One region of the Dehalobacter sp. MCB1 genome, then DNA from elsewhere that is predicted to be linked to it. Evidence: riboswitches for the same ligand, from Rfam matches in the RefSeq annotation. Region 1 holds a riboswitch; the other holds the start of a gene.

Region 1 (4,212 bases):
TCCGATTATCGCACACTTGGCCGAAGATAGCTATACAAAAGCGAGAATTCCGATGAAATAAAGGCGAATTTTTCTCCCTCCATATTTCTCGTTATTATAATTTGATGAAATAATGAGCATAATATAAACGGATATATTTCACCAACTCTTGATTAGAGGAAATAAAAGAGTTATAATATGTACAGTTATTTCACTTAAAGGAGTGAGCTAAGATGGAGAAAAGATCCGGAACTCTTAAAAACAATTTGTCCGGGGATATGGCATATAAATCCTTTGTGCCTGCGGCCTTGCCACCCGTCCCAACGATCACGCTGGATAATGAGGCGGTTGAACTGCTCGTAAAGGCCAATAATCAAATCACTCTGTTAGCCGGCATCGCCATGAGAATTCCCAATGTGGATTTGTTCGTCACTATGTATGTTCGGAAGGAAGCATTGTTGTCCTCACAGATAGAGGGCACACAGGCAACGCTTGATGATGTCCTGAACCCAATGCTCGATGAAAACGTCAATCGCAATGTCGCGGATGTCATCAATTATATCAAGGCGACCGAGTTTGCGATCAAAAGGCTGAAGGAGCTGCCGCTGTGCAATCGACTCCTGAAGGAGACGCATGCGGTTTTAATGCAGGGCGTAAGGGGGCAGGAAAAAAGTCCTGGCGAATTTCGTACATCGCAGAATTGGATTGGCGGCATAGGGAGTACATTAAGCAACGCCAGGTATATCCCGCCCTCGCCCGATGATATGCAGGACGCCATGTCGGACTTGGAGAAATATCTCAATGCTGACGACGACCTCGACACTCTGATTCGTGCGGGGCTGATCCATTATCAGTTTGAAACGATCCATCCGTTCTTGGATGGCAACGGCAGAGTGGGCAGGCTGCTGATCACCTTGTTTTTGATGGAGAAAGGGGTTTTGACCACACCGGCACTCTACATCTCGTATTTTCTCAAAAAGAACAGGATCGAATATTACGACCGCATGACCGAGGTGCGCAATAAGGGCAATTATGAGCAATGGATCAAGTTCTTTTTACAGGCGATACACGAGTCCGCGTTGGATGCGGTGACGACGATTGACCGGCTGGTAGAACTGCACGATAAGAGTATTGCTCAGATCGGTGCGCCGGACAGAACAACGCAGACCGTCTTGAAGGTCTTCCGCTATCTCGAAACAAGTCCGATCATCGAAATCAAGAAGACCGCGGAAGCGCTCGGTTTGTCCTATAACGCTGTTTCAAGAGCCGTGACCGTTCTCATGGAAAAGGGCATTTTGATACAAACAGACAAAGCCAGCCGGACGCGAATCTTTGCTTACAGCGCCTATTTGGATATTCTGCGCAAAGACACTTAATCAAGCGGGGCAAAGCAAAAAGCGGTCGCAGTATTCATTACTGTGGCCGCTTTTTATGGAGCGCGCCATTAAGCCATCGTCTCCAGAGAATGCGGGATGTTTTTCCGAATATAGGAGTCAATCAGCGCATTTTTTACGATATTCGCAATATGCGGATTGTACTCATCAGCAAAGCTGATCGTTACTGGATGTCCGCTGACGGATATGGTGACTACTTTGCTCTTTCCGGTATCCTTTACTGCGTTCATCATAAGTAAATCCTCCTTATGTTTGTAGATGTTTTAATGGCACAAACATAAGGGCCGCCCTGTAATGAAGTTAGGCGCATGACGCACCTGCTTTTGGGCGACCCTCATGGCTTCTGACATTAAGTCTTTGTTTTTTCTGCTTATGGCTCTATTTGACACTACTTCCCGAGCCTTGGGCGACGGCCTGAACTGCGGCCGGCTAAGCCGCATCATGGGAATCTCACCCCCGCCAGGATCTCTGCCGGCTGCCCTCATTGCGTGATCCCCCGGTCAAGGGGGGCTGTGACTGGGCAGAAGTATCATTATAGGCTGACGGGATCATTGCGAAACAGCTTGCCATCGGCTGTTTTCCGGACGGATGGGTACCGCTTTGCACCTTATTTGGCCGTCTTTGATAAAAGAAACAGGAATGAATGAACAAAAAATTGTGGCTTCGTGTTTCATCTGTCCTTTTACAGGTGGTCTTGGCGCATCCTCCGGGGTCGCTTTCCCTTTTTGGGTCCGTCAGCTAACGTATTCAGGTCATCGGATATTCAATTTTCAAAGAACCCTTGAGGGGAAGAAAAAAGATCCCCTCACTTCTATAAGGAAGAAATGAGGGGATTGAGCGGATTTTTTTTACTTTTCCATAAGTTCTTTTAGTTTGCCAAAGATACGGTGCTTCCGGTCATTGATGGTTTTCTGCGGTATTCCGGTTTCTGCCGCAAGCTCCCGCTCACTCTTTTTCTTATAAAAGAACTCATAAATGAGCTTCTGCTCGTCCTTCGGCAAAGAAGATAACGCTTTGTGTAGCTTAGCCTGGGTTTCCTTTTGGATGACCATGTCCTCCGGAGATGGCGAAGTACACATATAAGCGGGGTTTACGCCATCTTCCTTTAATTTTTCCAAGGAAAGCTCATGCTTCTTTGCCTTTCTGGTGATATTCCGGGCATATTCGTATTCCTTGTAGTACGCTTTATATACTTTTCGAGTCACTGGGACTCGTTTACCTTTTACAATAATGGTGTATTCTTTTTGCTCAGACATGATATAGTCCTCCATTTTTTCGAATTTTAGAAATCGAAAAATGGAGAGCGGAGGAGAGCGGCAACGGGGACGGTCAGTATCTACTGTGTAAATCCGTATAACCAAAAGATTGGTAGAAACTGGTCGAAATAGGAAGAAAAAAGTCGAAAGAAAAAACCCAGCAATTTGCACAGTGCAAATCACCAGGTTTTTACTTTTGTATGAAATTATAAGGAAACATGAATATGTACGAAATCCTTCGTCTTTATTTCAGTCTCCTATGGGATTGGTTACAATACATGTCCGATACCCCTTTCGCTCATAGCAAATGGCGAAAGTCGGGGGCCTAAATAGCCATTACAAAAAACATCCATCAAAAGTTGCAAATGGATCATCAGCACAAAAGCCTGCCCAAAAAAGGGCAGGCTTCCGCATGCAACACTTGGCAACCAGGCTATCATAACGCTTTTAAGCGTCGTAGACCCTTTGGCTTTGCGTCCCCGCCTTTCGGCGGGTTTGCCCTTAACATAAGATTATTCATTTTTGATTTATGTTCAAGCGGCTGCGATACTCACACCTCCAAAGAATTCACAGCCTTATTCAACGCAGCATAAAGACGTTTTTTTGTTATAAACACTGGCAGGCTTATTGTTTTGGCAATTCGTTTAAGAGAAAATCTCTGCCAGCAGAAAAGCAATAAAATATATCTTTCTTTCGGACTAAGCCTATAGAGCTTGTCCAACTGCTTTTTTCTTTCGTTATCCAAGCTATTTATACCTTTGGTTGTTCTTAGAAGTGCCGCTTGTACCTATGTTCTCGCCAGTATTTTGTGGCTTTGAAAATGTATTCACGAAGCACCAGTATAGCAAAAACAGCTACTACTTGCATAAACAGGACGTTAAATCCATGCTGAAACAATGGCTTTTTGTTACCATCGTGCAGCGTTCCATGTTGCATCTACGCCATAGCTAACCAGATATGAACCTATTTGCTATAAGGTTGATGGTTATAATTATCCTATTATCACTTTAAGAATACTGGAAATATTATAGAAAAGTTATAGTTTAGTTATAGAAAAGTTATAGGGAAATCGCAAAAACGACAAAAAAGGATGTCGTTCCGATCAGAACGACATCCTTATCTACATCATTTTATTCTGAATATACTGCGGTATAAAGCTTCCCGTACAAGAAGATGATGAGGATTACGCTAAAAAGATGAATATTGCTTTACTATTCAGTTTAGTTCCACCGCTTTGCTATGAAAACAGAACGAAGGAGACCGTCCCAAGGTAACTGCCTCCGTTCAATTATTTTATAGAAGATATCCGCGCATGGATGTAAAAACAATGGCGAAAAGCCGCTTGGAAGACTTTTCGCCATTGTTTAATTATGCCGCTTCTTTATCTAAAAATCGCATATAATCCATTAAAAGTCAATGAACCTGCAAAAGCAGACACTTCTTCCAGTGAATACGTCCGATCAGAATTGAACCATTCTCTATATATGGATAGGATACCGGATACTGCGAACTCAATTGCATATGGCAGCATTTTTTTATTATTTATTTCGGGTCCCACAAGTTCGATAATCCTATTTTTCAGT
Region 2 (4,212 bases), on a different contig from region 1:
TCCGTTCCTGACAAACAAAAGCACGGACCAGTTCACTTGTTTGAAGCAGCAGGGTATTTACTTCGGTACGATATAAGGGTACATCCATTTTCAGAAGCTCGCCTGGGCTGAGCAGTGTCAGCCGTTCCGTCTCTTCCCGCAGGGTACGAAGCGCCTCATGAATTGAATGAGCCGGCCGTAATGTCTCTGCTTCTGTCAAATACCAGAGCATCTCCTGAAGCTGGCGAATGACAAGGAAAACTTCAAACATTTGCTCCCGGAATTCCGGTGATCGCCGCCAGTCTCTGCCGCCGTAACTGAGCTTGGATACTTTTGGCCCTGCGCCAAAACAGTCAAATGCTATGCAGCCTTTCAGACCCAGTCCCTGAAGATCTTGATAGATACTGCAGCGAAAATTTTCCTGCAGGTTCCGACAGGGTTGACCAGCCTCTTTATCGTTTGGGAAGCCTTCCGAAGCTGAAAAATACAGCGCGGTGCAGCACAACCCGAAGCAGTTCTCGCAGTCAGTTCCCAGACTGCGCCTCTGCTCAGCAAAAATGTCTATTGGTTCACGAATTCCAGACAATATTTGATCCTCCAAAACAAAGAACATTTGATTTATCCCCAGAAATGATGCTTGAATAGTCTGTTTAATCCTTTTTAGCCTTTCTAAGAACCAGTTGAATATTCAGACTATCGGCTTCCGCTTTTAGCAAGCGGACAGCTTCTTCAGCACTGCCCTTACAGTTGATCCGATCCATATGATGGATCTTATCCATCATATTATTCAGGACGGCAAGCGGCAGCAGGTTCACCGCCAGACAATAAAATCCCTTTGATTTGCCGTCATTGTAATCCGCGATTAGTTCCCCTAAAATTTTGTGTTTTTCCGTCAGTTCTTCAAGATAATTTTGAAGATCCATTTTAGCCTTGGCTTGATCCTGCAATACATTTTGATAGGATATAAAAGAATCGGCCTCGCTTGGAGCCTGATACCTCTCACATGGATAGACACTGCATTCAAAACAGTATTCAACATTTTGATGCTTTTTATTACAGGTAATTACGGCACAGGAAGGATGCTTCAAAAAAAAGTCCGGGCCCCCGCAGCCGGGGCACTTTGAAGAACCTTCCGTATGAAAACGCGGACAAAGACAGCAATTTAATCCGCATAATGAAAAGTCGGCGCATTTCCGCCTGTATTCTTTACTTACCATTGATTTGACCATCACATGCATCTCCCGGCAATAATCATTTGATAAAGATCAGATTTCAACCCCTGCAGAACAGTTCTCTGCAACTCTGTACTTCACGATCTTGCTTATTAACGCATACGGCATAGGCTTATTTAACGGGAATTGTACCGACCCTTTGGCTCCCTTATAACCGGCCAGTTCCTGTTTAAAGGCTTCAATCCCGCTTGGTGTCGGATAAAATCCAATGTGGTTCTTGAATGCTGCGAAATGAACGAGATTACCGTTCAGTACAAACGTAGGCATCCGATAGCTAATCTTTTCCACTGCGTCCGGTGCTGCTTCTCTTATCACATTTCTAATTGCTCTTAATATTTCCTGTATCTCATCAGGAAACTGCAAAATATACCCATCAACTGATTCATGAACCACTTTATCCGTTCCCATTTTTAGTTTCTCCTTTAACTATTTTCAGAATGTTATCCGCACGTATATAAATATCATTAATGAGTTATATGAATTTAAGCAGATTCCTCTGCTAAATTAAGAGACATTGATCATTTGGCACCAAAATAAAGAATAATTTTCCAAATAACCCCTGTAGAACCTGAAAGCAATGTGCTACAATGGTTCTATGACCGAAATATTAATCAAATAGGGATACAGGAGCAACGACAATGGCAAACCTGGTGAAAGCCAGGGACGCAAAGCTATGGGTCTTCCAGAATAATTCTGATGACTGCCAGGCTACCGAATCCGCTCAGGTTTGTTTTGAATGTCGCCATGCAGTCTGCTGGTGATTTTTTTGTTGCTTCAGCCAGCACTGATTTATTGGAAAGGAAGATTACAATTGCGTCAGGTAAGTGTAAACCGGCTTCAAAAGGGAGACGTGTTGGGAAGAACCATTTTCTCGCATAACGGCCGTTCATTGCTTGGTAAAGGAGTCACGCTGACCCAGCCATATATCGACCGGTTAAAAGAACTGGGCATTAGTATTGTCTATGTGGACGATGACGAAACCAAGGATATCGTTATTGAGGATGTTATTTCCGAGGAAAACAGGCGGGAGGCAATGAACTCCATTGAGCATTCAGCGGAAGCAGTACGAATCGGTAAAGACCTCAATGGTTTTCAAGTAAAAAAGACGGTAAACAACATCATCGGAGACATCCTGTTTCAAGAGAAGATATTTCTGAGCCTGACAGATATGCGGAGCTATGATAATCAAGTTTATGCGCATTCAGTCAGCGTCTGCGTCCTCGCAACCATTTTGGGCAAAGCTTTGGGACTGGATAAAGATACCCTGGAGGCGCTGGCAGTAGGGGCTTTGCTCCACGATATCGGGACTGTCAAGCTGCCAAAAGAGCTTGTCGCCAAACGTGAGGCCTTTACTCCGAAGGAAAATGACCTATATCAAACGCATACCATTCACGGATATGAAATACTTCGGAACAAACCCGAATTAAACTTATTGAGTGCGCATATTGCTTTGCAGCATCACGAATGGCTGAACGGAAGCGGCTATCCCCGGAAGCTGTCCGGCCGGCACCTCCATATCCTGGCCCAAATCGTCGGGCTGGCCGACTTTTATGATAATCTGGTCAATGATGGCCCGGGCCACTCCCGGATCGTACCGCATGAAGCCTGTGAAATTGTAATGGGATGTGCAAACAGACTATTCTCCCAGCAATTGGTTGTAACGTTCTTAAAGCATGTTGCGGCCTATCCGACCGGCTATACAGTTAAACTTAATACAGGTGAAGTTGGGATTGTAGTTGACCAGAATAAAAGTTTGCCGATGCGCCCGATTATCAGGGTATTAATCGCTGACAAAGGGCTGGCCCATGTCCAGGCTAAGGAATATAACCTTGTCGAAGATCTTACAACCTTTATTGTATCCATTGTCGAGTGAAGCTGATCCATTTTTTGAAAAAAATGCCGGCTCAAATGTTTTTTGGGCCGGCTAACCTATTATTTTGGAAGTTTTCCAAACACCTTCAGTATGGACCGGTGGAACGAATGAGGAAACGATGGTTCTGCAAACATTAGGACGCATTGGTCATGGATGACGTTTATCTGATTTTCCGTACAAAAGTCTATAGCCTCTTTGGATTCAGCCCCCTGCTGAATCCAGATATGTTTGACTCCGGCTTCTACCGCGTCCCTAACGACCTTATTGGTTTGGTCCGGAGGGATAACGATCACTACGCCGTCGGCTTTCTGCGGCAAAGACTGAAGGTTTTCATAGCAGATCTCGCCGTCAATACTGTCCGTATTGGGATTTACGGCAAAAACATTATACCCTCTCTTTTTTAACGATTTATACAGCCTATGCGAGAACTTCTTTTCGGATCTGGATACCCCGACCACAGCTAAAGTACGCTGGTCTAGAAAATCAGTGACTGAGCTCATTGTCGTCAAAAAAATGACCCCCCTTAATTAAATTATTGTTTATTTCTTGGCAATTTGGCTAATTCCTTCTTCCAATATTTATTTTCTGTGAAAACTATTTCAGTTCCTATCGTATTAATAAACAGGCTCTTATTTCCTTGCTTATATTCATGATGAACAGGCATTATTACTACATGTAAAAGCTTGCAATAATCTGGGCGGCCGGCAAAAACAGCACTTGCCCCAATAATGTGCCAATTAGTTTTGTAGCAATAAGCATAATGACCAATGCTTTCACATCAGCATAAGGCCTTATTCCTCTCAATGCCTGGTCTGTAATAATTGCTGATTTTGGGTCGATAAAAAAAGTAAGTAGAATACTTGCCATGCCATTAATGATTCCTGATGAAGCTGCTGCTGCTAGTGCTGCTTGCTCCGGGACCAGAAGAGCTGAGTAATTAGCGGCAAGGACCCCAATGGTATATATGCCTGTAACCAAAACATTGATAACAAGTAACCTTTTGGGTATCTCTCTATACCTTAGTCTTTCCAACATTGTCTTCGAAGGCCGTACAGCACTTTTTACAATTCGCTTAATATTATTTGCCTGCAGGGCCTCGACAACCAAGGAAGGTACAGAACCGGCTAA

What was found. A riboswitch is a leader RNA that binds a small molecule or an ion and turns the genes downstream of it on or off. The one in region 1 is predicted to bind cyclic di-GMP.
Region 2: another riboswitch for cyclic di-GMP. It lies ahead of A7K50_RS03105 (HD-GYP domain-containing protein); the one in region 1 lies ahead of A7K50_RS13570 (sigma-70 family RNA polymerase sigma factor).

The regions. Positions count from the first base shown of each region.
Region 1 covers NZ_LXPC01000018.1:94,664-98,875, reverse strand. Annotated here, with positions in the region: gene A7K50_RS13585 (Fic family protein) at 213-1,355, shown strand; gene A7K50_RS13580 (hypothetical protein) at 1,424-1,606, opposite strand; gene A7K50_RS13570 (sigma-70 family RNA polymerase sigma factor) at 2,222-2,629, opposite strand; cyclic di-GMP riboswitch class I at 3,050-3,139, opposite strand; gene A7K50_RS13560 (TetR/AcrR family transcriptional regulator) at 4,011-4,212, opposite strand, start outside.
Region 2 covers NZ_LXPC01000004.1:187,884-192,095, forward strand. Annotated here, with positions in the region: gene A7K50_RS03090 (pentapeptide repeat-containing protein) at 1-592, opposite strand, end outside; gene A7K50_RS03095 (DUF3795 domain-containing protein) at 630-1,208, opposite strand; gene A7K50_RS03100 (DUF1801 domain-containing protein) at 1,245-1,619, opposite strand; cyclic di-GMP riboswitch class I at 1,842-1,927, shown strand; gene A7K50_RS03105 (HD-GYP domain-containing protein) at 2,023-3,084, shown strand; gene A7K50_RS03110 (CoA-binding protein) at 3,144-3,584, opposite strand; gene A7K50_RS03115 (lipid II flippase Amj family protein) at 3,754-4,212, opposite strand, start outside.